Linked DNA regions of Variovorax paradoxus. The protein of the gene in region 1 interacts with the protein of each later gene in a pairwise test. Links are inferred from orthologs where the notes say so. Each region holds a gene or a part of one and is shown in the gene's direction. Other genes may lie near its edges.

Evidence for each region.
Region 2: the proteins of ruvC (region 1) and ruvA interact in binary tests that used the Escherichia coli proteins (3 or more experiments, as listed by UniProt). The link is inferred for Variovorax paradoxus from one-to-one orthologs.

Annotation. Positions count from the first base shown.
Region 1 is NZ_JAUSXG010000001.1:4,308,523-4,322,889, forward strand. What follows is about bases 7,347-10,247. They hold ruvC (crossover junction endodeoxyribonuclease RuvC), read left to right. Parts: upstream 7,347-8,473; coding sequence 8,474-9,022; downstream 9,023-10,247. Other genes in these bases: QFZ42_RS20720 (phosphatidate cytidylyltransferase), read left to right, coding at 7,483-8,472; QFZ42_RS20730 (hypothetical protein), read right to left, coding at 9,066-9,242; lpxC (UDP-3-O-acyl-N-acetylglucosamine deacetylase), read right to left, coding at 9,262-10,185. Also shown: QFZ42_RS20680 (response regulator transcription factor), read right to left, coding at 1-210; QFZ42_RS20685 (YqiA/YcfP family alpha/beta fold hydrolase), read left to right, coding at 633-1,226; QFZ42_RS20690 (ribonuclease catalytic domain-containing protein), read left to right, coding at 1,263-3,320; QFZ42_RS20695 (energy transducer TonB), read left to right, coding at 3,375-4,226; aroE (shikimate dehydrogenase), read left to right, coding at 4,250-5,107; QFZ42_RS20705 (transglycosylase domain-containing protein), read left to right, coding at 5,104-5,847; QFZ42_RS20710 (ribosomal maturation YjgA family protein), read right to left, coding at 5,792-6,229; QFZ42_RS20715 (lysophospholipid acyltransferase family protein), read left to right, coding at 6,239-7,138; cell division protein FtsZ, read right to left, coding at 10,390-11,604; cell division protein FtsA, read right to left, coding at 11,774-13,003; QFZ42_RS20750 (cell division protein FtsQ/DivIB), read right to left, coding at 13,030-13,818; QFZ42_RS20755 (D-alanine--D-alanine ligase), read right to left, coding at 13,821-14,367.
Region 2 is NZ_JAUSXG010000001.1:102,088-116,306, forward strand. Bases 4,942-7,694 are described here. They hold ruvA (Holliday junction branch migration protein RuvA), read left to right. Parts: upstream 4,942-5,908; coding sequence 5,909-6,481; downstream 6,482-7,694. Other genes in these bases: QFZ42_RS00505 (PhoH family protein), read right to left, coding at 4,942-5,888; QFZ42_RS00515 (hypothetical protein), read left to right, coding at 6,491-7,102; QFZ42_RS00520 (YdeI/OmpD-associated family protein), read right to left, coding at 7,117-7,694. Also shown: tyrS (tyrosine--tRNA ligase), read left to right, coding at 1-1,191; QFZ42_RS00475 (OmpA family protein), read right to left, coding at 1,228-1,839; QFZ42_RS00480 (FecR family protein), read right to left, coding at 1,842-2,345; QFZ42_RS00485 (cation diffusion facilitator family transporter), read left to right, coding at 2,489-3,400; dtd (D-aminoacyl-tRNA deacylase), read left to right, coding at 3,397-3,840; QFZ42_RS00495 (class I SAM-dependent methyltransferase), read right to left, coding at 3,855-4,466; rRNA maturation RNase YbeY, read right to left, coding at 4,466-4,930; more of QFZ42_RS00505, read right to left, coding at 4,932-4,941; more of QFZ42_RS00520, read right to left, coding at 7,695-7,746; QFZ42_RS00525 (phosphatidate cytidylyltransferase), read right to left, coding at 7,734-8,687; QFZ42_RS00530 (lysophospholipid acyltransferase family protein), read right to left, coding at 8,684-9,355; QFZ42_RS00535 (hypothetical protein), read right to left, coding at 9,406-9,846; QFZ42_RS00540 (phosphatase PAP2/dual specificity phosphatase family protein), read right to left, coding at 9,839-11,197; QFZ42_RS00545 (bifunctional alpha/beta hydrolase/class I SAM-dependent methyltransferase), read right to left, coding at 11,217-12,986; QFZ42_RS00550 (CDP-alcohol phosphatidyltransferase family protein), read right to left, coding at 13,045-13,647; Holliday junction branch migration DNA helicase RuvB, read left to right, coding at 13,732-14,219. UniProt on the Escherichia coli protein: The RuvA-RuvB-RuvC complex processes Holliday junction (HJ) DNA during genetic recombination and DNA repair.

The DNA of each region.
Region 1 (14,367 bases):
GCCGAGATCGACCAGCAGCACGTCGGGAATGGTGGTGGTCCGGGCCAGCCAGGCCAATGCCTCCTGTACGGTGCCGGCGCTTCCGAGCCAAAAAAGGCTCGCGCTGCGCTGCACGCTGGCCTCGAAGAAGGCGCGTGCGCGGCTGTCGTCTTCGACCACGAGCACGCCCCAGCGGCGCGCCGTTCCGGCATCCAGAGCCTCAATATTCATGGGCTTAGCATAAGGCGCCGCGCCTATCGAACAAGCTGCGGCCCCTCCCATTTTCATGGGATGCCAACACCCGCCCGGGCCGGAAAACTCGCGCCGCCCCTTCACACGTCGATCCGGCAAACACGAAGCCGCCAGCGACCTGACGGAACCGCGGCATTGCCAAAATGCAACAAGTCCAGCGTACTTGGACGCTCCCGGCGCGCAAGCTGAATACTTTCGGGCTCCGAGTGCGGCCGGCGCCGGCCGAATGCAGAAAATTCCCGCACTTCCGAGATTCCAGTGGTCAACAATCACTTCCCCGCACGAAGCCCGCATGCGAGAGCCTTCGACGGAAGCCGCGTCGCGCACGCAGACCTCATGCAAAATTCCCCGGCTCCCTCAACGGAGTTGCGTCGACAGCACCACTTCAGCCTCTGCCTCGCATGGACCCGCAAGCCACTCATCTGTTGTACCTGCATGGTTTCCGCTCCTCGCCCCGCTCCACCAAGGCACGGCTGATGGCGCAGCGCGTGGCACTGGAGCACCCCAAGCTGCAGTGGTGGTGCCCGCAATTGCCACCCTCGCCGCGCGAAGCCATCGACATGGTGATGAAGGGCATTGCAGACTGGCCTCGCAAGTCGATGGCCGTGGTCGGCTCCTCGCTCGGGGGCTTCTATGCCACCTACGTTGCCGGCATGACGCGCTGCCGCACCGTGCTGCTCAACCCGGCCGTGCATCCCGCCCGCGACCTGGCGCTCTACATCGGCGACCAGACCACGTGGCAGGACCCGGCCGAACATTTCTATTTCCGGCCCGAGTACATCCAGGAACTGCGCACCATGGAAGTCGGCAGCCTCACGCGGCCCGAACGCGTGCTGGCCATCATCGCCAAGGGCGACGAGGCGCTCGACTGGCACGAAATGTCCGCGCGCTACCCCGACAGCAACATCAAGCTGCTCGAGGGGGGCGACCACGCGCTGTCCGATTTCGAGCAGAACCATCTCGACGAGGTCATCGCCTTCATCAACCCGGTCTGAAGCCCGGGAGGGTGCCGAGTCTGGGACAATCCGGGCATGTTTGTATTGTTTGAAGAAGCCGGCAAGTACCTCGGCGGCCGCGTGCTGTCGGAGGCCGAAGCATCGGCGCAGGTCGAGCTCGACACCGGCAAGCGCGTCAAGGTCAAGGGCGCCAACATCGTTCTGCGTTTCGAGAAACCGGCCCCGGCCGAGTTGATCGCCGAAGCGCGCGCGCTCGCCGCCACGATGGATCTCGACTTGGCCTGGGAATTTGCCGCCGAGGGCGAATTCGGCTTTGCCGAACTCGCGGCCGACTATTTCAGCGACAAGCCCACGCTCGCGCAGCAGGCCGCCGCGCTGTTCGGGTTGTTCGAGGCACCGCACTACTTCCGCCGCGCGGGCAAGGGACGCTTCAAGAAGGCGCCGGCCGACATCGTGCAGCAGGCGCTCGCCGCCATCGAGAAGAAGAAAGTCGTCCAGGCGCAAATCGTCGAATGGGCCGGCCAGCTGGCCGAGGGCGTCTGTCCGCAGCCGATTCGCGAACAGCTCTACAAGATCCTGTTCAAGCCCGACAAGAACGCGCCCGAATACAAGGCCGTCGTCGACGCCGCGCGCGCCACGCAGCGCCCGCCGCTCGACCTGCTGGAGCGCGCCGGCGCCATCGACTCGCCCTACCAGTTCCACTGGCGGCGCTTCCTGTTCGAGAACTTCCCCAAGGGCACGGGGTTTCCGGCACTCGCCGCACCGGCCATCGTCGACGAGCTGCCGCTGGCCGCCGGCGTGCAGGCGTTCTCGATCGACGATTCGCAGACCACCGAGATCGACGACGCGCTTTCGGTCCAGGGCCTGGGGACCGGCACGGTCACGGTCGGCATCCACATTGCAGCGCCAGGCCTCGCGCTGACGCCCGGAAGCGCCATCGACCAAGTGGCGCGCGCGCGCATGTCCACGGTCTACATGCCGGGCCACAAGATCACGATGCTGCCCGACGAGGTGGTCAGCGCCTACACGCTGCTCGAAAGCGGCGATCGCCCGGCCGTGTCGCTCTATGTGCGCTTCGACGAAGCCACGCTCGAACTGCAGTCCAGCGAGACGAAGCTCGAGCGCGTGCCCATCGTGGCCAACCTGCGGCACGACCAGCTCGACAGTGTCGTCACGCAGCCGTGGCTCGAAGACGCATCGTTCGCAAGCGAGAACACGCCCGAGGCCGCGGCCAACCTGCGCGCTCCGCTCTCCTTCCTGTTCCGCCTCGCCAAGCAGCTGAAGGCGCAGCGCGAAGTGGTGCGCGGCAAGCCCGAGAACTTCAACCGGCCCGACTACAACTTTCGCCTCGTCGGCAACGACGGCGAGCCGAACGGCAGCGAGCAGGTGCAGATCACCACGCGTCAGCGTGGCGCGCCACTCGACCTGATCGTGTCCGAGGCGATGATCCTGGCCAACAGCAGCTGGGGCGGCTGGCTTGGCGAACTCGGCGTGCCCGGGCTCTACCGCAGTCAGGCGAGCCTGGCGCCGGGCATCAAGGTGCGCATGGGCACGCGGGCATTGCCGCACGCGGGCCTCGGCGTGAAGAGCTATGCCTGGAGCACCTCGCCGCTGCGCCGCTACACCGACCTCGTGAACCAGTGGCAGATCATTGCGGCCGCGCGCCACGGCAAGACCGCCGCGCTGGCGGCGCCCTTCAAGCCGAAGGACGCCGACCTGTTCTCGATCCTCTCAGGCTTCGACGCCGCCTACGCAACCTACAACGCCTACCAGGGCGGCATGGAGCGCTTCTGGACGCTCAAGTACCTGGAGCAGCAAGGCATCACCGAGCTTGAAGTCACCGTCATCAAGGACATCCAGAACGGCGCGCTGGTGCGTGCCGACACGCTGCCGCTGGTGTTCCCCGTGGCGGGCCAGCAGGAACGTGGCGCCCGCCTGCGCGTGAAGCTTGGCGAGATCGACGAAATCGCGCTCGACGTGCACGGCACGGTGCTCGAGCGCCTCGATGCGCCCAAGATGGATGCCGCGGCCGACGAGGAAAGCGGCGATGAGGAAGAAGAAGTGGCCGGCCCGATTGCTATTGCCGTTGACCTGACCGACAGCGAGCCGGCACCGGAGAACACGCCGGCGTAACAAGCGCCGCGCGGAATATAAAAACCATTCAATGAGCCGCGAGGAGCGCCGTCAATGAACTTCAGGGATCTGAGCACGCTGCAGATTGCACTCGGTGTGTCGGTCATCGCGCACGCTGCGCTTCTGACGGTGCGTTTCGTCGACCCTGAATCGTTCAATCGGGTCTTCAGCGACACGCCGCTCGAGGTGATCCTCGTCAATAGCAAGACCAAGGACAAGCCCGACGCCACGGCCCGCGTCATGGCGCAAACCTCGCTGGCAGGCGGCGGCGATCTCGAACGGGGCCGCGCCACCAGTCCGCTGCCGCCTTCGAGTTTTACCGCCGTGGGCGACTCCATCGAAGAAGCGCAGCGCCAGGTCGACGCGATGCAGGCACAGCAGATGCAGCTGCTCGCGCAACTCAAGCGCGACTTGGCCGCCATGCCCGCACCCGATCCGCGCGTGTCGGGCGACCCGAAAGAGGCTGTTGCGCGCGAGGAAAAGCGACGCCAGATGGTCGAGTTGCTGGCCGAAATCGAGCGGCGCGTGAACGAAGAAAACGCGCGCCCCAAGAAGCGCTACCTGAGCCCTTCGACGCGCGAGGCGGCCTATGCCATCTACGTGGACACGCTGCGCCGCCGCATCGAAGTGCGAGGCACCGAGAACTTTCCCACGGCCGCCGGCAAGAAGCTCTACGGCGAGCTCAAGATGACGATCACCATCAATCACGACGGCAAGATCCTCGACACCGTGGTCGATGAAAGCTCCGGCGACACCACGCTCGACCGGCGCGCCAAGGCCATCGTGCACAGCATCGGCAACTTCGGCAAGTTCACCGATGCAATGCGCAAGCAGACCGACCAGATCGTGCTGCAGTCGCGTTTCAAGTTCACGCGCGACGAGACCATCGAGCTCTCCTCCCAATAGCAACACCAGCAAGCAACGGCGCCATGGATCTGTATTGCGTAATGGGCAACCCCGTCGAGCACAGCCGCTCGCCCCGCATCCATGCCCGATTTGCCGAGCTCTGCGGCCAACAGCTGGAATACACCCGCCGGCTCGTGCCGATCGGCGCCTTCGCCGAAGGCGTCGCCAGCTTCCGGCGAGAAGCCGCGGAGCAGGACAACGTCGCGCGCGGCTGCAATGTCACCGTGCCCTTCAAGTTCGATGCCGCCGCCATTGCACAGCACACCAGCGAGCGCGCCCTGCTCGCGCAAGCCGTGAACATGCTGCGCTTCGAAGCCGACGGCGGCATCCACGCCGACAATACCGATGGCATCGGGCTCGTCAACGACATCGTGCGCAACGCCGCCGTGCCGCTGGCGGGGCGCGAGCTGCTGCTGATCGGTGCGGGCGGCGCCGCCGCCGGCGTGCTCGGGCCGCTGCTCGACGCAGGCGCTTCGCGCATCGTGGTGGCCAACCGGACCGTCGGCAAGGCCATGGCACTGGTGCAGCGCCACGCGGCGCTGGCCTTGCGCCACGGCGCCACGCTCGAGGCCTGGGCGCTCGATGAAGTGGCCGGTAATTTCGACGTGGTGATCAATGCCACGGCCTCCAGCCTCGCCGGCGATGCGGTGCCGGTGCGCGCGCAGGTACTGCGGGACGGCGCGCTCGCGGTCGACCTCATGTACGGCCCGGCCGCCGCCGGCTTCATCGCATGGGCCGAAGCGCACGGCGCCGTGGGGCGCGACGGACTCGGCATGCTGGTCGAGCAGGCGGCCGAAGCATTCGAAGCCTGGCGCGGCGTGCGCCCGCCCGCCGCGCAGGTGCTGGCCGAATTGCGCGCTTCGCTCGCTGCCGGCCAATGAAACGGCTGCTGCGGCTGATTGCCTGCCTGCTGGTGGCGGGCGTGGCGCTGGAGCTTTTCTTCGTCGCGCGCATTACGGCCATGGCCGTGATCGCTCCGCAAAGCACCGCGTTCCAGCGCTCCGAAGCCTGGCAGATCGCCATTCACCAGGGCAGCAAGGGCGCGTGGCGCCAGGAGTGGGTGCCCTACGCGCAGATCAGCGACAACCTCAAGCGCGCCGTCATCGCCAGCGAGGATGCCGATTTCATCGACCACAACGGCGTCGAATGGGAAGCCATCGAACGTGCGCGGCAACGCAATGCCAAGGCCGAGGAACTCGCGGCGCGGCGGGCAGCGCGCGCGATCGCGCGCGGCAAGCCGGTGCGTCCGGTGCAGCTGCGCGGCGGCTCGACCATCACGCAGCAGCTCGCGAAAAACCTGCTGCTCTCCAGCGAGCGCACGCTGCTGCGCAAGGGCCAGGAACTGGTGCTCGCCACGCTGCTCGAAGTGCTGCTCGATAAGCGGCGCATTCTCGAGATCTATCTGAACAACGTCGAATGGGGCGAGGGCGTGTTCGGCGCCGAAGCCGCCGCCCAGTACTACTTCAGAAAACCCGCCTCGCGCCTGAGCGCCGGCGAGGCCGCGCGCCTGGCCGTGATGCTGCCGAGCCCGAAGTTCTTCGAGCGCAAGCTGGGTTCGTCCTATCTCAGCGGACGGGCATCGACCATCGCCGCGCGGATGCCGGCGGCCGAGCTGCCCTGAGGCCGGCACGCAGCGCTTCGGCGGCCAGCACGGCCGCAAAGCCGATCGCATAGGCCAGCACGTCCCACCAGTCGGCCGTACTGCCGAGCACGATGCGCAAGGCACGGTTCGCAATGTGCAGGTGCCAGTTCGATGCAAGGTACTGGCCGAGTTCAACGGCCAGGCCCACACCGAATGCGGCCAGCGCCAGCGGCAGCACGCGCGCGGCGATGAACGTCCTGAAGACGAAATAGACCCACACCACGGCCAGCACGTCGCCAAAGAAACTGCGCAGCCAGCCCCAGCGCGCGCCGACGGTGGCCAGCAGCACGAGAACAACGAACAGGGCCAGCGCCCAGACCAGGGAAAGAGGATCGAAACGCCATCGCATGGCCCGTATCATCGCTCCCATATGCTGGCAAAGCTCACAGGTTGGTTGTTGTTGGGAATCATCCGACTGCTCACGGGCGCCCAGGCACGCTGGTACGGCTGTCCGCCGAAGGCCGAACAGCGCATCTACTTCGCCAATCACCAGAGCCACGCCGACCTCGTGATGATCTGGGCCGCCCTGCCCGAGGAACTGCGCAGCATCACGCGACCCATTGCGGCGCGCGACTACTGGGCCAACACGCCGTTCAAGCGCTGGATCACGACCGAGGTGTTCAACGCCGTGTATGTGGAACGCGCGGCCACGGCGCCGGGTTCGGCGGCACCACCGGCCGCCCGGGCGGAACCGGAGACGCCCCAAGCCCCCGTGCGAAATTCCGTTGGACCGCAAGCCGAGCGCATCGAGCCTTCGATGGAGCCGTTGCTGCCGATGGCGCCGACGGCATCGCCTGTCGTCGATGTCACCCCCGAGGCGTTCGATGAAGTGCAAGGGCGGCTCGATCTTCCTGCGCCTCCACCTTCCCCGCCGGCCGCCCCCCCTGTCGAACCGCCGGCCGTGACGGCGGAAGCAGAGCCCTCCGCCCCCGCTGAACCCCCAGTCGCCGACCCGCTCGCACCCTTGGTCGAAGCGCTGCGCAGCGGCGACTCGATCATCATCTTTCCCGAAGGCACGCGCGGCCACACGGGCGAACCGCAAAAATTCAAGTCCGGCCTCTACACGCTCGCGACGATGTTTCCCGAAGTGGTGCTGGTGCCGGCATGGATCGACAACGTGCAGCGCGTCATGCCCAAGGGCGAGATCGTGCCGGTGCCGATCTTGTGTTCGGTCACATTCGGTGCGCCGATCCGTGTGGAAGAAAGCGAAGAGCGCCGCCCGTTCCTCGATCGCGCGCGTGCTGCGGTGATCGCTTTGCGCGATGTCTGAAATGAAAGCTTTCTCTTTGCGCCGTGTTGTGCGTCATTCGGGGCGCGCACCCGCCGACGGGGTACCTTGCTCCGCGAATGTCCTCCGGCCTGCGGCCTCCCCCTTGATTTCGCTGCGCAAGGCACCCCATCGACGTGAGCGTTATGCACGCCGGTCGTTGATCGGCCGTACACCACGAGCGTGTCCCAGTGCACAGGGCATCGGGTGCTCCCCGCAGCGAAATCAAGGAGGAGGCGAAGCCGGGGGACATTCGCGGAGGGGAGTACCCGGTGGCCTGTGCACGCGCCCTGAACAAGAGCGCCTAGAACGCAGCCACCAACAACAGCGCGCAACAAAAAACTGACATGAACCAGTTCCTGCGCAGCCTCACGCCGACGCAACAAGTCGCGGCCCTCTTCCTCATCGTCTTCGGCCTGCTCGTCGTCGCGAGCACCACGGCACTCTTCCTGAGCTTCAGGGAACGCCGCAACCCCGTGCACGACGCCACCTGGCAAGCCGAGCTCGCCCATTACCGCAAGTTGCTGGGCACCACCTGGTTCATGGTGGTCGTGTTCTGGGTCGGCTGGGCACTCGGCGAAACGGTGGCCACCGTCCTGTTCGCGCTCATCGCCTTCTTTGCGCTGCGTGAGTTCATCACGCTCTCACCCACACGACGCGGAGACCACCGCAGCCTGATCCTGGCCTTTTTCGTGGTGCTGCCGATCCAGTTCTGGCTCGTAGGCACCGCGCGCTTCGACCTGTTCACCGTGTTCATTCCGGTCTACGTGTTCCTCGCGATTCCGGTCGCCAGCGCACTCGCCGACGACTCCAGCCACTTTCTCGAGCGCAACGCCAAGCTGCAGTGGGGCATCATGGTCTGTGTCTACGGCATGAGCCACGTGCCGGCGCTGCTGCTGCTGAGCTTTCCGGGCTACGAAGGCAAGAGCGCCTTTCTCGTGTTCTTCCTGGTGTTCGTGGTGCAGACCTCGGTGCTGGTGCAGCACGTGATCTCGCGCCGCACGCAGCGCAAGCCCTTCGCGCCCAATGTGAGCCGCAGCTTCAACTGGACCAGCTGGGGCATCGGCATCGTGGTCGCCAGCCTGGTGGGCGCGCTGTTCTCGTTCATCACGCCCTTCAAGTTCGGCCAAGCGCTCGCCGTGTCCATCATCGCCTGCGTTGCGGGATCGATGGGGCACCTCGTGATGAAGGCGCTCAAGCGCGACCGCGGCATTCCGAACTGGGGCAAGAAAGGCGCGGGCGTGACCGGCGCCAACGGCCTGCTCGACCGTGTGGACGCGCTGTGCTTCGCCGCGCCCATCTTCTTCCACTCGATCCGTTGGTACTTCAACCTCTGACATGCGCATTCTCGGCATCGACCCCGGCTTGACCACCACCGGCTTCGGCGTGGTGGATGCGGATGGCCATGCGCTGCGCTACGTGGCGAGCGGCACCATCAGCACCCGGCACCTGGGCACCGGCAATCTGCCGGCACGCCTCAAGGTGCTGTTCGACGGCATCGGCGAAATTGCCGAGCGCTACCAGCCCGATGCGTCGGCCGTCGAAATCATTTTCGTCAACGTCAACCCGCAGTCGACACTGCTGCTGGGCCAGGCCCGCGGTGCCTGCGTGACCTCGCTGGTGAACAGCAAGCTCACGGTGGCGGAATACACCGCGCTGCAAATGAAGAAAGCGGTGGCCGGCCATGGCCAGGCCGCCAAGGCGCAGGTGCAAGAGATGGTGAAGCGCCTGCTCGATCTGCCGGGTCTGCCCGGTGCCGACGCGGCCGACGCGCTCGGCATTGCCATCACGCATGCGCAGGTGGGCCGGTCGATGGCACGGTTGGCCGAGGCGGCCGAGCTGTCGAAGACACACGCCGGCACCTACCGGCAAGGTCGTTCGAGGTAGCGCCCTTTCAGGCTCTCGTTGGCCGGCCGCGAAGCCTGCGAGCCTAAGCCACCCGTTCGGCGATCAGGACGGCAAAGAAGCCGAACGCCGCAAGCAGGGTCCACTTGAGCACGATCCAGCCGAAGTGCCGGTACTTGACCTGCCCCGTTCCTGCATAGAAGGCGAACGACACGCCGGCCACCAGCAGAAGCAGCAGGATGGCCCAGCGGAAGACAAGCATCGCCGAAAAGGAGGCTTGCCTACCAGGCCCGCGCCACTTCGCCGAAACCGCGCGGTGCGCGCTTCTCGTCTTCGAAGGTCACGACCTCGTAGGCGTCGCTGTTCGCCAGCAGCTCGCGCAGCAGCTTGTTGTTGAGCGCATGGCCCGATCGGAATGCGGTGTAGGCCGCGAGCAGCGGCTTGCCGATGATGTACAGGTCGCCCATGGCGTCGAGGATCTTGTGCTTCACGAACTCGTCGTCGTAGCGCAGACCGCCGGCATTGAGCACCTTGGTGTCGTCCATCACGATGGCGTTGTCGAGCCCGCCGCCGAGCGCCAGGCCCTTGCTGCGCATGTACTCGACTTCCTTCGTGAAGCCGAAGGTGCGGGCGCGCGCGATGTCGCGGCTGTATGAATCGGTGCCGAGGTCGAACTCCACGCGCTGGCCGGTGGAATTGACCACGCGGTGATCGAAGTCGATTTCGAAGCTCAACTTGTAGCCGTGGTATGGCTCCAGGCTGGCCCACTTCTCGTTGGCGCCCTCGCCCTCGCGCACCTCGACCTTGCGGGTCACGCGAATGAAACGGCGCGGCGCCTTCTGCAGTTCGATGCCCGCGCTTTGCAGCAGGAACACGAACGAAGAGGCCGACCCGTCGAGGATCGGCACTTCGTCGGCCGTGATATCGATGTAGAGGTTGTCGATGCCGAGACCCGCGCAGGCCGACATCAGGTGCTCGACCGTCTGCACCTTCGCTCCGCCCGTCGAGACCGTGGAAGCCAGGCGCGTGTCGGTCACCGCTTCGGCCGTCATGCGGATGTCGACCGGCTCGGGCAGGTCGACGCGCCGGAACACGATGCCGGTGTCCGCCGGAGCGGGGCGCAGCGTGAGTTCCACGCGTTGGCCGCTGTGAAGCCCCACGCCCACGGCGCGGCTGATCGACTTGAGGGTTCGTTGTTGCAGCACGCCCGCGATTTTAGGCGCGCGGCGCGCGTGGCGGCCTATGCCCCTCGCTATGGCACCGATAGACATAGGTTCTATTTCAAGCGCCCACGATGGACGCAAGGGGCACGAAGCGAACGCAGCGCCTAGGGCCGGCGGAAGTCCCTTTCAGGTCTTCCCCGTCACCCCTTGCGAACCTTCGTGCCCTCTGCGTTCGGTGGCCTGGCGTCAGTCGGCCTGACGGCGCAGGAATGCAGGAATCTCGAAATCGTCCATGCCACCCGACGACAGCGCATCGACCTTGGCCGCAGCCATCGTGCGGTTGGTGCGCCACACGCTGGGCACCGCCATGCCGTCGTAGTTCGGCTGGCTGGTGTGGCCGTGGCCGGCATGGCCGGTACCGCCGAGCGTGGGCACGTGGAACGGGATGTTGTCGGTGCCGGTACGGATCACTTCGAGCGTCGGAGCCTGACGGCGTGCGTCGGCGCGCGACAGGCCGGTGGCGACCACGGTCACGCGCATTTCGTCGCCGAGGCTTTCGTCGTAGGCGGCGCCGTAGATCACGTGCGCATCGGGCGAGGCGTAGGCGCGGATGGTGTTCATCGCGAGCTTCGACTCGTTGAGCTTCAGCGAACCCTTCGATGCCGTCACCAGCACCAGCACGCCCTTGGCACCCGAGAGGTCGATGCCTTCGAGCAGCGGGCAGGCCACGGCCTGCTCGGCAGCGATGCGCGCGCGGTCCGGGCCTGCGGCCGCGGCCGTGCCCATCATGGCCTTGCCCGGTTCGCCCATCACGGTGCGCACGTCTTCGAAGTCGACGTTCACGCCGCCGTACTCGTTGATGATTTCCGAGATGCCGCCCACGGCGTTCTTGAGCACGTCGTTGGCATGTGCGAAGGCTTCGTCCTGGGTGATGTCCTCGCCCAGCACGTCGAGCAGCTTCTCGTTGAGCACCACGATCAGCGAATCGACGTTCGCCTCGAGCTCGGCCAGGCCGGCGTCAGCGTTGGTCATGCGGCGGCCGCCTTCCCAGTCGAAGGGCTTGGTCACCACGCCCACGGTGAGGATGCCCATTTCCTTCGCGACACGCGCGATCACGGGTGCGGCGCCGGTGCCGGTGCCGCCGCCCATGCCGGCCGTGATGAACAGCATGTGCGCGCCGTCGATGGCCGCGCGGATGTCGTCCACCGCGAGTTCGGCCGCTTCACGGCCCTTGTCGGGCTTGCTGCCGGCGCCCAGGCCGCTGGTGCCCAGCTGGATGTTCTTGTGCGCGTTGCTGCGCTGGAGCGCCTGCGCATCGGTGTTGGCGCAGACGAACTGAACGCCCTGCACGCCACGCTCCATCATGTGCGCGACGGCATTGCCGCCGCCACCGCCGACGCCGATCACCTTGATCTGAGTGCCTTGGTTGAATTCTTCGACTTCGATCATTTCGATGGTCATTTCTAACTCCTTGAATTTGCAGTTGCCGTTGTGTATCTATGAATTTTTTAAGTGTCTTGACGAGTTCAACGAAGTTGTCGTCGCGATGGTGGACCTGTGCGCCGCCATCGCTCGTTGAAATGCAAGGGCGGACCGCCGCGTGCGAGCCAGAGTGAGGAGTGATTCATGGTCAGAAGTTCCCCACGATGAAGTCCTTGAAACGTCCGAACGCAGTCTTTACGGATCCGTTCTTCTGCGCGACCTTGAAGCCGCGCATGCGTGCGAAGCGAGCCTCTTCGAGCAAGCCCATCACGGTGGCCGCGCGCGGCTGCGCCACCATGTCGGACAGCGCGCTCGAATACTTCGGAATGCCCCGGCGCACCGGCTTCAGGAAGATGTCTTCGCCGAGCTCGACCATGCCGGGCATCACTGCGCTGCCGCCGGTCAGCACCACGCCCGAGGACAGCACCTCTTCGTAGCCCGATTCGCGCACCACCTGCTGCACCAGCGAGAAGATTTCCTCGATGCGCGGCTCGATCACGCCCGCCAGCGCCTGCTTGCTCAGCATGCGCGGGCCGCGGTCGCCGAGGCCGGGCACTTCCACCTGCTGGTCGGGGTCGGCGAGCAATTGCTTGGCGTAGCCGCTCTCGACCTTGATGTCTTCCGCGTCCTTGGTGGGCGTACGCAGCGCCATCGCGATGTCGCTGGTGATGAGGTCGCCCGCAATCGGGATCACCGCCGTGTGGCGGATGGCGCCGTTGGTGAAGATGGCCACGTCGGTGGTGCCCGCGCCGATGTCGACCAGCACCACGCCGAGCTCGCGCTCGTCTTCGGTCAGCACCGCCTGGCTCGAAGCCAGCGGGTTCAGCATCAGCTGGTCGACCTCGAGGCCGCAGCGGCGCACACACTTGATGATGTTCTCGGCCGCGCTCTGCGCCCCGGTCACGATGTGCACCTTGGCCTCGAGCCGCATGCCGCTCATGCCGATCGGCTCCTTCACGTCCTGTCCGTCGATCACGAATTCCTGCGGCTCCACCAGCAGCAGGCGCTGGTCGCTCGAGATGTTGATCGCGCGCGCGGTTTCCACCACGCGGGCCACGTCGGCCGGCGTGACTTCCTTGTCCTTCACCGCCACCATGCCGCTCGAATTGATGCCGCGGATGTGGCTGCCGGTAATGCCCGTGTAGACGCGGCTGATCTTGCAGTCGGCCATCAGTTCGGCCTCCTTCAAGGCCTGCTGGATGCTCTGCACGGTGGCGTCGATGTTCACCACCACGCCGCGCTTCAGGCCGTTGCTCGGCGCGATGCCGAGCCCGGCGAGCTTGAGTTCGCCGCCGGGCAGCACCTCGGCCACCACCACCATGACCTTGGCGGTGCCGATGTCAAGTCCTACGACCAGGTCTTTGTATTCTTTGGGCATTGAATGTCCTCGGTATTCGCTTCTATTTATTTCTTCTTGGTCTTCGGGTCGGTAACGACCGTGGTGACGCCACGAAGGCGCAGCGCATAGGCATCGTTGTGGCGCAGGTCGGCCCCTTCGATGTCCGCCGCGGTGCGGTGGTATTGGCCCGCGACCTGGGTCACGGTTTTCAGGAAACGTTGCGCGCGGGCGGCCACTTCCTCGGGCTGGCCGCGGCCAAGCTCGATTTCGGCGCCGCTGCTCAGCACCACCTTCCAACTGCCCCGGCTCGAGAGCGTGAGCTCGTCGACGCCGAAGTCGTAGGGCTGGAAGATCGGCGCGATCACGCGGTACATGCCCAGCACCTGGCCGGCCTGCTCGATGGGACCGTCGAGCCGCGGCAAGCGGTCGTCCACCTCGGCCACGTTGGCTTCGAACACGTCGCCGAAGCCGTTGATCAGCTTCGAGCCTGCGTCGTCGCCCCAGTTGGCCACCGGCACCTGCTCGGTCAGCGTGACGCGCAGCTTGTCCGGAAACTCGCGCCGCACCACCGCCTTGCGCACCCAGGGCACCGACTCGAACGCCGTTCTCGCGCGGGCGAGATCGACCGTGAAGAAGTTGCCCGAGAGCTGAGGTGCCACATTCGCGCGCAGCGTCACTTCGTTGTTGTGCGTCACGTCTCCGTCGACCTTGATTCCGCCGATGGGAAAGAAAGGCTGGCGCAGCACCCACCACGCGCCCGCCGCCAGCAGCATGAGCGCCACCACCGCGAACGCAAGGTTCGAGACGATGTTCATGAGCTTGACGTCGAAAGGCGCCTGGATGCTGTCGGCCATGGCTATTGCGCTCCTCCCGTGGCATCCAGCGAAGCCGAGGCCAGCACGCGCAGGCACAGGTCTTCGTAGGCAATGCCCGATGCGCGCGCCGACATCGGCACCAGCGAGTGGCTGGTCATGCCGGGCGAGGTGTTCATCTCGAGCAGGAAAGGCTTGCGGTCGCTCGCGCGAATCATCACGTCGGCGCGGCCCCAGCCGCGGCAGCCGAGCGTGTGGTACGCGGCCAGCGTGATGCGCTGGATCTCGTGCTCCTCGGCCTGGGGCAGGCCGCTCGGGCAGTGGTACTTCACGTCGTCGGTGAAGTACTTGTTCTGGTAGTCGTACGCGCCTTCGGGCGCGGCGATGCGCACCACCGGCAGCGCGCGTGCATCGAGCCCCTGGCCCAGCACGGCGCAGGTCACTTCCTCGCCTTCGATGAATTCCTCGCACAGCACGTCGGCGTCGTACTTCGCGGAAAGCGCCACGGCGTCCTGCATCTGCGAATAGCCCTCGACCTTGGTCACGCCGATCGACGAGCCCTCGCGCGGCGGCTTCACGATCAGCGGCAGG
Region 2 (14,219 bases), 4.2 Mb from region 1 along the record:
GTAAGACGAGCGCTTGAGATATCCCTCCGAGGGACCGATGAACTGCTCCCCCGGGACGAGTGGGTGCGCAAGCTGCAGCGTTCGGAGGCCAGCGGAACGCCGCTGCGCATCAAATTGGGGCTCGATCCAACCGCCCCCGATATCCACATCGGCCATACGGTTGTCCTCAACAAGATGCGTCAGCTCCAGGACCTGGGGCATCGGGTGATTTTCCTGATCGGCGACTTCACGACCACCATCGGGGACCCCTCGGGCCGTAACAGCACCCGGCCGCCGCTCACGCGGGAGCAGATCGAGGCCAATGCCCAGACCTACTACCGGCAGGCCAGCCTGGTGCTGGACCCTGAAAAGACCGAGATTCGCTACAACTCCGAATGGAGCGACCCGTTGGGCGCGCGCGGCATGATCCAGCTCGCCGCCAAGTACACCGTCGCCCGCATGATGGAGCGCGACGACTTCAACAAGCGCTTCAAGGCCGGCCAGTCGATCTCGGTGCACGAGTTTCTCTACCCGCTGATGCAGGGCTATGACTCGGTGGCGCTCAAGAGCGACCTCGAACTGGGCGGGACCGACCAGAAGTTCAACCTGCTCGTCGGCCGCCATCTCCAGCAGGAATACGGCCAAGAGCCGCAGTGCATACTCACTATGCCTTTGTTGGAGGGGCTCGACGGCATCGAGAAGATGTCCAAGAGCAAGAACAACTACATCGGCATCAGCGAAGACGCCAACACCATGTTCGCCAAGGTGCTGTCGATCTCCGACGAACTGATGTGGCGCTGGTACACGCTGCTGAGCTTCCAGTCGCTCGAGCAAATCGAGGCGCTCAAGGCCGAAATTGCGGCGGGCCGCAATCCGAAGGACGCGAAGGTGGCGCTGGCCAAGGAAATCACCGCGCGCTTCCACAGCGCGGCGGCGGCAGAGGCGGCGGAACAGGACTTCATCAACCGCAGCAAGGGCGGCGTGCCGGACGAGATTCCCGAGGTTTCGTTGGGAGGGGCGCCGCTTGGCATTGCGCAGCTGCTCAAGCAAGCCGGCCTTGCACCCTCGACCTCCGAGGGCAATCGGCTGATCGACGGCGGCGGCGTGCGCGTCGATTCGGTCGTGATCAGCGACAAGGCGCTGAAGCTGCCCGCGGGCAGCTACGTGGTGCAGGTCGGCAAGCGCAAGTTTGCGCGCGTCACCGTCAGCTGACGGAAAGGCCGGCGGCGGCGCTCGCCGCCAACCGCTTCACCGGACTTCGATGGTGACGCGCCGGTTGCGCGGCTCGTCCACCTCGTCGGCCGTGGACACGGCGAGTTCGCGTTCGCCGCGGCCGACGGCCTCGATGCGCTTGGCCGGGAACTGCCGTTCCACGAACAGCTGCGCGACTTCCTGCGCCCGGCGTTGCGAAAGCATGTCGTTCTGCTCGAGAGCGCCCTTGGTGTCGGTGTGCCCGGTCACCACGATGTCGCTGCCGCTGCGGGTTTGCGCCGCAATCATCGCCTCGTTCATGACCTGCTGCGACGCGGCCGTGAGCGTGGTGCCGCCGGCGTCGAAAAACACCGTGTAGCGCTGCGGAGGAGGCGGGCGCATGTCGAACAGCACCTTGTTCTCGGCCCGCACCTTGGCGGGATCCGCCTGGTCGACCACGGGCGCGCCGGACGCGCCGACAGCCGCGGTGGCGCGCTGATAGGGCCTGGAAAGAACTTCTTCGCCGTCTTTCGCACGCACCACCACGGCCGAAGGCTTGTCGTCCGCCTGCGGCAGCAGCACCACGCGGGTGCCCGGCGTCGAGCATGCGGCGAGCAGCGCGGCAGTCAGGGCGACAAGGAAGAGAGTGGCATGGGGTCGCAACTTCATCATCATGGCTGGCCGTCGGTCTGCACGATGAAGTCGGTCCCTCGGATGCCGATGGTGGCCGTTTGCGTCTCCACGCGGATGGCGTCGGGATTCGTCTTGCCGATCAGTCCGGTGATCATGCGCATCGAGCCGCGCAACAGCGACACGAGCACGCCGCCTTCGTGCGTGGTGGCGTTGAAGTGGAATTCCTTCAGGTCCAGCCGCGACGAAGGCCCGACCACGAGCGTCGTGTCGTCGCGCAGGACCACGGCAGCGGAAGAATCCGGACCTGTCACGATGCGGTCGACGGCGGTGAGCGCATCGCCCGCGCTGGCTGCGCGAGGCGTGCCAGCCGTGCTGAGCAGCTGCACGTTGCCGCGCACCGACTTCACGAAGCCCGCCTGCAGCTCGGCAACCGGCGCGGCTGTTGGCGCGGCTGTTGCGGCGGAAGGTGTTTGTGCGTGGGCCAGCGCCACTGCGCCCCAAAAGGCGAAGCCTCCCAGGGCGATCAGGAATTTTTTCATCATCACTCTCTGCGAATGTCTCGCTGTGACACAAATATTAAATCGGACCTGTTACAAGCGGAGGCCGCATTTGAGAACTTGGCTACAAAGATGCGGCCTTTTGCCGCATTTCGGCCGTTTTTCTTGCCCAACGTCTCTCGCCGCACATGACTTTGACCCCCAAGACGCTGCTTCGCGTTTCCGTGGCCGTTGCCCTGATCACGATCCTGCTCAAGGGGCTGGCAGGCTACGTCACGAACTCGATGGGTCTGATTTCCGATGCCATGGAGTCGTTCGTCAATCTTGCCAGCGCGATGTTCGCCCTGGCGATGGTGACCGTGGCGGCGCGGCCCGCCGACGAAGACCATCCGTACGGCCACCACAAGGCCGAGTACTTCTCATCGGGCTTCGAAGGCATTCTGATCGTCGGCGCCGCCGCCGCCATTCTCTGGGTTTCCGTGCAGCGGCTGCTTTCTCCCCAGCCGCTCGATCAACTGGGCTGGGGGCTCGGGCTGTCGGTGATCAGCTCGGGCTTCAACGCGGCCCTGGCCTTCGCGCTGTTTAGAGCGGCGCGCACGCACCGGTCGATCGCGCTGGAAGCCGATGCGCGGCACCTCGTGACCGACGTCTGGACCTCGGCCGCGGTGGTGATCGGCATTGTGGCCGTGCACTTCAGCGGATGGCTCTGGCTCGACCCGCTGCTGGCCATCGGCGTGGCGCTCAACATCGTGCGTGAAGGCGTGAAGCTCGTGTGGCGCTCGTCGCAAGGGCTGATGGACGAAGCCCTCGAACCCGAAACCATCGCCACGCTGCGCGCCACGCTGGACCAGTTTGCCGCGCGCCTGCCCGAAGGCCCACGGCTGCGCTTCGACGACATGGTCACGCGGCGTGCAGGCCAGCGCCGCTTTGCCGACCTGCACATGCACGTGCCCGGCGACTGGACGCTGCAGCACGCGGCGGCCCTGCGCGATGAGCTGGAACAAGTGCTGATGGATGCCGTGCCCGGCCTGCGCGTGACCATCCAGCTGCTGCCGCTCGGCATGGAGGCCCGTGCCACGCAGATCGGAGAAGAGGCATGAAGGCCGTCGTCCAGCGGGTGGCCAGCGCGCGTGTGGACATCGCCGGCCAGACCGTCGGCGCCATCGGTGCCGGCCTGCTTGTCTTGCTCTGCGCCGAGCGCGGCGATGCTGATGCGCTGGCCGACCGCATGCTCGCAAAGATATTGAAGCTGCGCATCTTTTCCGACGAGGCCGGCAAGATGAACCGCAGCCTGCAAGACATCGGCGGCGGCCTGCTCGTGGTGAGCCAATTCACGCTCGCGGCCGACGTGAGCGGTGGCAACCGGCCCAGCTTCACACAGGCGGCAGCACCGGACGAAGGGCGGCGGCTCTACGACTACTTCGTGGCGCGGGCCCGCGCGGCGCATCCGGTGGTTGCAACCGGCGAGTTCGGCGCTGACATGCAGGTGCACCTCGTCAACGACGGGCCCGTCACCATTCCGCTGCAGATGGCGCCGTAGCGCCGCCTTCGCGTTCAGTTGTGTTCGAGCACGGCTTCCCAGAGCACCTTCGGCTGCTCGTAGCGGTGCACCGTAAATTCATTGAGATGCAGCATGCGCCAGCCGTCGGCAAAGAGCCGCTCCACTGCCGCGCGGTCGAAAAAGCGCTTGGGCACACCGTCCACCAGATAGAAGGAGTCTTCGCCGTCCGGCGGCGGACCGCTGGCGCCGTGGTGGAAGTCGTTCACCGAGTTCAGCCGGCACAGCAGCACGCCGTCCGGTCGAAGCACGCGGCGAATCCGCCGTGCCAGCGCCAGCGTTTCGTCCCATGCGAAGTAGTGCAGCGAAAGGCTCGCGACCACTGCGCCCACGCTGCCGTCTTCTTCTCCGCCAGGCAGCGGAAAAGGCGCACGAAAATCGCGGCAGTGAAACGCGGCGCCGTGCGGCACCCGCGCTCGCGCGGCGGCTACCGACTCGCTCGACAACTCGATGCCCACCACGTGCAGGCCCGCGCCGGCGAGCACCGCACTGTCGGGGCCGGTTCCGCAGCCCAGTTCGAGCACCGGGCCGGTTCCCGCGCGCTCCGCGAGCAACGGAATCCAGCGCGCCAGCCACGGATCGGTGTTCGTCCCGGGCGCCGCCGTCATCACGACCGGCCGTAGGGGTTGCGGATGCCCAAGCCCGCCAGGATTTCGATTTCGCGCGCTTCCATGGCTTCGGCATCGGCTTCGCTGGTCTCGTGGTCCCAGCCTTGCGCGTGCAGCGTGCCGTGAACCAGCAGGTGCGCGTAGTGCGCGGCCAGCGTCTTGCGTTCTTCCCTGGCCTCGCGGGCAACCACCGGTGCGCACAGCACCAGGTCGGCCATCACCATCGGGCTTTGCGCATAGTCGAAGGTCAGCACGTTCGTCGCATAGTCCTTGCCGCGGAATTCGCGGTTCAGGCGCTGCCCTTCCTCGGCGTCGACGATGCGCACGGTGACCTCGCCGTCCACATCGAGCGCATGGCGGATCCAGCGCGCGACGCTATGGCGCGGCAACGCGGCGCGGTGCCGCTCGATGCCCTTGAAGCGCGGCGCGAACTGCAGCGAAAGCGAAAGCTGGGCCAGTGCCATGTCAGTGCGAACCCGCGCGCTTGCGCTGACCGTCGTAGGCGTCGACGATCTTGGCGACCAGCGGATGCCGCACCACGTCGGCACTGGTGAAGTGCGTGATCGCGATGCCGCTCACGCGCCTCAGCACGCGCTCGGCGTCGATCAGCCCGCTCAGCTGCTGCTTGGGCAAATCGATCTGGCTCACGTCGCCCGTCACCACCGCCTTGGCGCCGAAGCCGATGCGCGTAAGAAACATCTTCATCTGCTCGACCGTGGTGTTCTGCGCCTCGTCGAGGATCACGAAGGCGTTGTTCAGCGTGCGCCCGCGCATGAAGGCCAGCGGTGCAATTTCGAGCGCGTTGCGCTCGAAGGCCTTTTGCACCTTCTCGTAGCCCATGAGATCGTAGAGCGCGTCGTACAGCGGACGCAGGTACGGGTCGACCTTCTGCGTCAGGTCGCCCGGCAGAAAGCCGAGCCGCTCGCCGGCTTCCACTGCCGGTCGCGTGAGCACGATGCGCTGCACCGCCGCGCGCTCCAGCGCATCGACCGCGCAAGCCACCGCCAGGTACGTCTTGCCGGTGCCGGCCGGGCCGATGCCGAAGGTGATGTCGTGCTTGGCGATGTTGTCCAGATACAGCGCCTGCGTGGGCGTGCGCGCGCGCAGGTCGGCGCGGCGGGTGACGAGCATGGCCGCATCCTCGTCGCCGTCGATCATGGAGCCGTCGCCCGCGAGCGTGAGCTGCACCACGGCTGGGTCGATCGGCCGCTGGGCAATTTCGTACAGCGCCTGCAGCACGTCCATCGCCCGCTGCGCGGAGGCCTTGGGACCATCGACCTTGAATTGCTCGTGGCGGTGCGCGATCTTCACGCCCAGGGCCTCTTCGATGCGGCGCAGGTGCGCATCCAGCGGTCCGCACAGGTGGCCGAGGCGCGAGTTGTTGGGGGGAGCAAAGGTGTGTCGCAGAATCACGCCGGACATTTCAAGGAAAAAGGGCACCCATGATAGGCAAACTCACCGGCGTATTGGCCGAACGCAACCCACCGCAAGTGGTGGTGGACTGCAACGGCGTCGGCTACGAGGTCGATGTGCCGATGAGCACGTTCTACAACCTGCCCGGCACCGGAGAGCGCGTTTCGCTGCTCACGCACTTCGTGGTGCGCGAGGACGCGCAGATTCTCTACGGTTTCGGCACCGCCGAGGAGCGTGCGGCTTTTCGGCAACTCATCAAGATCACCGGCGTGGGGCCGCGCACGGCGCTTGGCCTGCTTTCGGGCATGAGCGTGGGCGAACTGTCGCAGGCCATCACCACGCAGGAGCTCGGCCGGCTCGTGAAGATTCCCGGCATCGGCAAGAAGACCGCCGAGCGGCTGTTGCTGGAACTTAAGGGCAAGCTGGGCGCCGACATCGGCCTGCCCGCGCATGCAGCTTCGGACGCGCAGGCCGACATCCTGCAGGCGCTGGTCGCACTGGGCTACAGCGACAAGGAAGCCGCGTTGGCGCTCAAGGCGTTGCCGAAGGATGCGACGGTGAGCGAGGGGATCAAGCTGGCGCTGAAGGCGCTGGCGAAATGATGGCAAGCCATGCCGAACTGCGATTTCTACGCAACACCTGAAGATCACGAAGACGTGCTCTCATGGCTGTTCGCCGAAGACAGCTGCGACGTCTACGAGCATTACTCGGCTTTCGAGCAACCGCTGAAACGCTTTCGTTCCGCCGCCGAGGTGCTGGCGCGGTTCCAACGGCCTCCTGGTGAGCCGCCGTGCCAAGCGGTTCTTCTGAGCCTTTACGTGCGAGGGGCCGGTCCGGCTTTCGTGCCGCGCCACATTGCGCTGAATCCGCAGGCCTGCGGTGGCGCCGCCTTCAGGTACAGCGCCAGCGGGTGGGGCATGGTGCAGTTGCACCTGCATGCGCCGGTCATCGACAAGGTGCGGCTGGACAATTCACACACGAACCACAACACCCTGTTGCGAGCGCAGACCTGGTCCGCCACGTTCCCCGAGGACGGTCCTGTCGAGGCATGGGATTTCGCGAGGATCACATCCTTCTCCTCCCGGCTGAATCGCCAAATACGCAAACGCGGCGTGGCCAAACTGAGAGGCTACGTACTGCATCCTGGGGCGCTCGCGCTGTGGGAGCTTGGGGTCGCGATGGGGCCCTTCAAGCCGGGCATCCACGCGTTGCAGAAGGTTTAGGCGTGGCAGTCGTCTCAGGGGTGGATCTTCTCGCCCTTGGCCAGCATTTCCACGAACTGCGCAATACGCCGCGCCCGGGTCTCGGCCTTCTTCGCACCCTGCGTTCGGAACAGCACCGCGTAGCGGTTGCGCGAGTCGAGCTTGGCGAAGAAGACGGCGGCCTTGGAATTCGCGTCGAGCGCGGCCTGCAGGTCGGGCGGCACGGTGGCGATGCTTTGGGCATCGTAGGCCGCCTCCCAGCGGCCGTCGGTGCGAGCACGCTCGACTTCGGCCAGGCCGGCTGGCTGCATGTGGCCTTCTTCGATCAGCCTCAATGTCTTGTCGCGGTTGATCTTCGACCAGGTGCTGCGCGGCGTGCGAGGGGTGAAGCGCTGCAGGAAGTGCTTGTCGTCTTCCGCCTTGCGCTGCCCGTCGATCCAGCCGTAGCACAGCGCAACCTCGAGCGCCTCGGCGTGGTTGACCGATGCAATGCCGCTGCTCTTCTTGGCCATTCGCAGCCACACGCCGGCCGCGTCGGCGTGATGGCGCTTCAGCCAACGCTCCCACGCGGCGGCGGTGGTGCAATCGACGGGCGTGTCATGCGGCACGCGCTCGGCCGCCGCCGCTTTTGTTGCGCTTGTGCGCGCCGTGCTCACGGCACCCACCAGTAGCGCAGCGCGTGAAAGTAGATCGGCGCCGCGAAGATCACCGAGTCGAGCCGGTCGAGCATGCCGCCGTGGCCTTCGATCATCGAACCCCAATCCTTCACGCCGCGGTCGCGCTTGATGGCCGACATCACGAGTCCGCCGAAGAAGCCCATGAGGCAAATGGTGAGCGCCATCAGCGCCGCCTGCCAGGGATTGAACGGTGTTGCCCAGTAGAGCGCCGCGCCCAGTGCGGTGGCGCTCGCCACGCCGCCGACCAGGCCTTCCCAGGTCTTGGAGGGCGAGAGTTCGGGCGCCACCTTGCGCTTGCCGAAGAGCTTGCCCCAGACGTACTGCAGCACGTCGCTGCCCTGCACCACGATCACCAGAAAAGCGATCAGCAGCAGGTTGCGGCCTTCGAAGCCGGGGATCTGCAGCGTGAGCAGCGCGGGCACGTGGCTGATGCAGAACACGCAGATCATCAGGCCCCACTGGATCTTCGAAGTGCGTTCCAGGAAGCGCTGCGTGTCGCCGCCCACGGCCGCGAGTATGGGCAGCACGAGAAAGGCGTAGACCGGAATGAAGATCGAATAGAGCCCGTACCAATCGATCCACACCAGGAAATACTGCACCGGCAGCCCGATGTAGAACGCCGCCGCAATCGCATGATGGTCGCCGCGCCGCGTGTAGGCCAGGCTGATGAACTCGCGCAGCGCGTAGAACGAGATCAAATAGAACAGCACGATCACGCCGCCCTTGCCGAAGGCGAAGGCAAGGCCGATCACCGCCACCATCACCCACCACGCATTGACGCGCGCGTTGAGGTTGTCGATCACCGAATGGGGCTGGCCTTGCGCCACGCGCCATTTGAGCGCTGCGCCGATGGCCGAGGCAAGAATCAGCACGCCGGCGACGCCACCGAACAATTGCAGCGTGGTCTGGGTGGAGGGCGAGATGTTCATGGCGTCGTCGTTGCTTTTTCTTGTTCTGGCACCCGGTCGTATTCGGGGCGCAGGTCGAGCATGGCGGCGCGTGCGCGCGCAAGAAAGCTGCTCTTGTCTTCGCCTTCGGCCAGCGTGATCGGCGCGCCGAAGCGAACCGTGCAGGCGAGCGGAATCGGCACCAAGGTGCCCTTGGGCAGCACGCGCTTCAGGTTCTCGATCCACACCGGCACCAGCCGCACGTTGGGGCAGGCGCGCGCGAGGTGATAGAGGCCGCTCTTGAGCGGCAGAAGGATCTCGTCGCCCGTATTGCGGGTGCCCTCGGGGAACATGATGAGCGAATCGCCGCCCTCCAGCGCCTCCTTCATCTGGTCGACCGGGTTCCCACCCTGGCCCGAGCCGTCGCGCCGGATCATCAGCGCGTTGAACACGTCGGCGCCGATGAACTGGCGCATCTTGGAGGCCATCCAGTAGTCCTGCCCGGCCACCGGCCGCGTCAGCGCGCGCAGATCGGGCGGCAGCGTGGCCCACAGCAGCACGAAGTCGCCGTGGCTCGTGTGATTGGCGAAGTACAGCGTCTGCTCGGCCTTGGGCGTGGTGCCGCTCCAGATGGCGCGCACGCCGGTCAGGAGGCCGGCTGCGCCGATGATCAGCTTGCCCGCGACGACGGCAAGCGCGCGGCGCAGCACCGTACTTTCGGGCCGGCCGGTTTCCCTGTTATTTTGATCTTCTTCTTCGGTCACGTGAGGTCCTGGGTCATCAAGGCAAGGAGAAACATGGCGCTCTGGCAGGCGATCACGACGGCATGGCGCTGCATGAGCTGGCGGGTGCCCTGCACGCGGTCGTCGAGCGGCCGGGCTGCTTTCGTTGCCGGTGCATTGCGCAGGCCGAGCCGGTCGAGCGCGGTGTCGAGCGCATTCAGCGACGGGATGGCGCCGCGCGCCAGATCGTCGAACAGCGCCTGGTCGAGCTGCAGCCTGAATGCGAAATAGCGCTCGAGCGTGCCCAGCACCACCACTGCGCCAAAACTCATGGCGGCCGTGACCGAGAGCGATCGCACCGTGAGCGCGAGCACCAGCGCCGCAATGCACATGAGCGCGAAGCCCCAGGCCGCCAGCACCGCCGCGGCGCGAAGCAGCCCGGCCAGCGCCGCACAGGTGGCGCGTTCGTTGTCAGTCATGGGGCGGCACTCCGGCAGCGGCGGTGCCCAGCGGCTCGAGTGAAATCCGCCACGCGGGTCGCAGCACGATCTGCGGGCGCGCAAGGCGCACCGTGTCTTCGGCTTGCGCGAGGCCGCCCGATGCGCCGTAGCGCCCCAGCCACGCGATGGTCGCCGCGGCGCTGCGCGAGAAGCCCAGCGCGCAGCACACCCACACCGGCGCGCCGGCGGCATCGAGGCGCTGTCCTTCGATGACGGCGGCCGCGCGTTGCAACCGCACGGTCGGCGGCACGGTCAGGTCGAGGATCGGCACGCAGCGCGCGTGCGGCACGCCCGCGGGCGTCTGCAACTCGGCGCACAGGCTCACGATCCGTGGCCGTCCGGCGGCGATCCATTCGGCCTGGGTCGGCAGGCGTCCGAGGCGCAGGCCCGGCACCACTTCGACCGACGCCGGCAGCCTGCGCGTCCAGAGCCAGGCATTGAGGGCCGCGCCGAGTCGATAGGGCGCAAACAGCCAGCGCGCCGCCCAGCCCATGCGGCCTTGAGTGTTCATCTGGAAGCCGCGCGCACCGAAGCCGATGTAGTTGAGCGCCACCAGCGCCACCAGCGCCAGCGAGGCCGCGGGCCAAGCGAGCCACAGCCACATGCCGCCGCCGTACAAAGCCGCCGCAAGAAACACGGCCGCACCGGCGGCGTAGAAGCTGGCGAGCTTCCAGCGCTGCGCATCGCGCGTGCATTGCCAGGCGCCCGGCATCGACACCGTGCGCTCCAGCGGCCACAGCCAGACGCAGAAGATTCCGAGCAGCGCCCCGGTCGGAATGTCGATGAAGTGGTGCTGCCAGGTCGTGAGCACCGAGGCGCAGATGGCGAACGCCCACACATGCAGCACCAGCTTCGCCCACAGCGCGCGCAGGAACTGGCGGTACCAGTCCCACAGGATCACCGCCAGCGCGATATGCAGCGAAGGTGCCTGGTTGTAGGGCTGGTCGAAGCCGCGCAGCGCGTTGAACAAGAACGCCGGCGCGCCCTCGACCGCCGGCTGCCCGAAGCTGAAATGCAGCGGCCAGACGACGAAGCAGGCGCAGGCGACGAGCGTGGCGCTCACGAGCCGCAGCGCATGCCGGTCGAGCGTGTGCTTGCTGCGCGCGAGAAAGAGCGAGAGCGCGTAGAAGACATTGATGGTCCAGTACGGAAAGATCGTCCAGGCCCAGAACGGCACCTGCCGCTCCCACGCGAAAGCCATCGAGGGCACTTGCGCGAGCGTGGTGGCCCACCAGTTGGCGAGCCCGTAGGTCGCGTAGAACAACGGCCCCAGGAACACCAGCCATGCGGCGGCCCGCTTCCATGGACGCTGTGCCAGCCAGTGTTTCATAGGGCGCCGAGCCTGCCGGTCACCCGACCCTCACCGCGAGCGAGACGGTGAAGATGCCCCATTCGTCGACGCGCTGGTCGATCTTGCGGAAGCCCGCCTCCTCCACCAGCTGGTCCATCTCGGCCTGCGTGCGGCGGCGCATCACCCAGGCTTCGCCCTGGCGGTGGCTGGTGAGCGCGCGCGCAATCATCTCGAGTTGCGGATGCCAGGGCTGGCCGGTGTAGACCAGGTAGCCGCGGTCTTCGACCGCGTCGCCCACGCCTGCGAGCGAACGCTGCACCATCTCGTTGTCGGGGAAGAGCTCGTACAGGCCCGACACTACGGCCAGTGTGGGCCGCGGCGTCACGCTGGCCAGGCTGATGCGGTCGAAGGCGTCGGCCTGCACGAACTGGGCGACCTCTTCCAGGCCCTTCTCGGCGATCAGCGCGCGGCCGTCGCGCACGTTGATGCCGCTGTAGTCGCGCAGCAGGATCGAGCTGGCCTTGACCGGGCTCGCAGCCACCGCGTCGAGCACATAGCGGCCATGGCCGGCCGCGATGTCCATCACGCGCACCTCGCGGTGCATCTCGGCCAGGCGCTCCATGGCGATGCGGATCAGCTCCTCGACATGGATCTTGCGCTGCCGGATGCCGCGCCAGCCGATCGAGTTCAGGTAGGTCTTGTCGATGGACCGGCCGAGCGCACCCTTGCCCTGCGGCTCGTTGCGGTAGACGTAGTCGAGCGTGCTGCCCGAATCGAAGCCGGTGTCGTGTCCCAGCTTCACGCCGCTCGACAGCTTGCCGCCGACGCGCAGGCTGCCGCGCGTCAAGGCCCAGTAGGCGCCGCGCGGCGAGAGCGGCGCCAGGGGCTCGGCCAGCGCACGCGACTCATCGGCGGTGTTGCCGCTCAGGTGCGCGGCGCGCAGGTCGACCGGTACCGGCGGCTGGTCGAACAGCTGCAGGATGAAGTCGCGAATCGACCGCACCGCCGGCGCCCGGTCCTTCTCGCCCAACGTGTCGTGGAAAAAGCCCGGCAGCTCCAGCTTGGTCTTGATGGCGCTGCCCAGCCGTTCGAAGAACTGGTGCTGCGGCTTGTGGTGCACCACCCAGTCGGCGCCCGAGATCAGCAACTGCACCGGCAGCGTGATCGCGTTGGCATCGGCCACCACGCGGTCGGCCGCTTCGTAGAGGCCCAGCAGGATGTTCACCGCGATGGGCCGCGAGATCAGCGGATCGCTTTCGTAGCTCGCAATGCGCTCGGGGTCATGCGTGAGGAACTTCGCCTTCACATAGCTGTTGACGAAGAACAGGCCGCGCAGCTTGTGCATGAGCCCGAGCCCCGCGCGCGCAAACGGCACGTAGAGCTTGACCTTGAACGCCGGCGAGGCCAGCGTGAGCCCGCGCACCTTGGGCGCGTAGTCGTGCGCCCAGGTGGAGACCAGCACGGCCCCCACGCTCTGCGCGATGACGTGGATGTCGTGCTCCGCCACGCCGTGCGCGCTGCCGATGTGCTGCACGAAGGTCTGCACGTCGCGCACCGACGTGGCAAAGCTCGGGCTGTAGCCGCGCTGGCCCGGCGAGCGGCCGTGGCCGCGCGCGTCCCAGGCGAAGAAGTCGAAGTCGGGCAGGTCGAGTTCGTCGACCAGGTGCGCCATGCGCGCGCCGTGCTCGTGGCCGCGGTGGAACAGCACGATCGCGCCGCGGCGCGTGGCCCCCGTGGCCGGCCAGTGCCGGTAGAACAGCGATTCGCCGTCGTGCGTGCGGAACTGGCGCTCTTGCGGAGTGCGCTGGTGGGTGATTGTGTCGGTCATCGAATCCCTGTCGTTATTTCTTTGTTCGTTGTTCGTTGTTCGTTGTTCGTGGATGGGTTCACACGGCTTCGGCCAGTGCGCGGCGGATGCGGTTGACCACCGTCCAGGCCACCAGCACGGCGAGAAGAGGCATCAGCCAGGCCGTCCAGCCCGGCAGCGGCCACCCCAGTGCCACGTAGAGGCCGAGCGCGCCGAACACGAAGGCGCGGTCGCTCTTGCCGAGCGGCCCGTCGTAGCGGCGCGAGGCCCCGACCGTGGGGCCGAGTGCGCCCGCGAATTCGCTCAGGCCCGCGAGCACGATCACCGTGCCGACCCAGAACGGGCTGAACGGCTGCACCAGCGCAAACGGCAGGTACAGCGCGGCATCGGACACCACATCGGTCAGTTCATTGAGGAAGGCGCCGAGCTTGCTTTGCTGCCCGTGCTCGCGCGCCAGCATGCCGTCGATGGCGTTGAACGCCATGCGAATGAACATCCAGGCCGGAATGAGCGCGAAAGCCGCGAGCGACGGAGCCGCGAAGAAAAGCCAGAGCCCGAGTGCCACCGACACCAGGCACGCGGCCAGCGTGACCTGGTTGGCGGTGATGCCCACGGCGTGCAGGCGCCCGACGAGCGGCCGCAGCAGCCCCTGGAACCGAGGTTTCAGTTCGTAGATCGACACCCTTGGCTTCCCCTCGTTTGTTATATGGCCGAAGCATTCTGCCAGTGAGCAGGCACTAAACTCACAAACGCAAAACCCTCTCCCATGACCATTCAGACCGACGATTTCGCGCCCGCTCCCCCCCGCGTGGTGTCCGCCGCCCCCGCTTCGCCCCATGAAGAGGCGATCGAGCGTGCGTTGCGCCCCAAGCTGCTCGACGAATACGTCGGCCAGGCCAAGGTGCGCGAGCAGCTCGAAATCTTCATCGGCGCGGCGCGCAAGCGCAAGGAAGCGCTCGACCACGTGCTGCTGTTCGGGCCGCCCGGCCTTGGAAAGACCACGCTGTCGCACATCATCGCGGCCGAACTGGGCGTGAACCTGCGCCAGACCTCCGGCCCGGTGCTCGAGAAGCCCAAGGACCTGGCGGCCCTGCTGACCAACCTCGAGCCCAACGATGTGCTCTTCATCGACGAGATCCATCGGCTGAGCCCGGTGGTCGAGGAAATCCTCTATCCCGCGCTGGAGGACTACCAGATCGACATCATGATCGGCGAGGGGCCCGCGGCGCGCAGCATCAAGCTCGACCTGCAGCC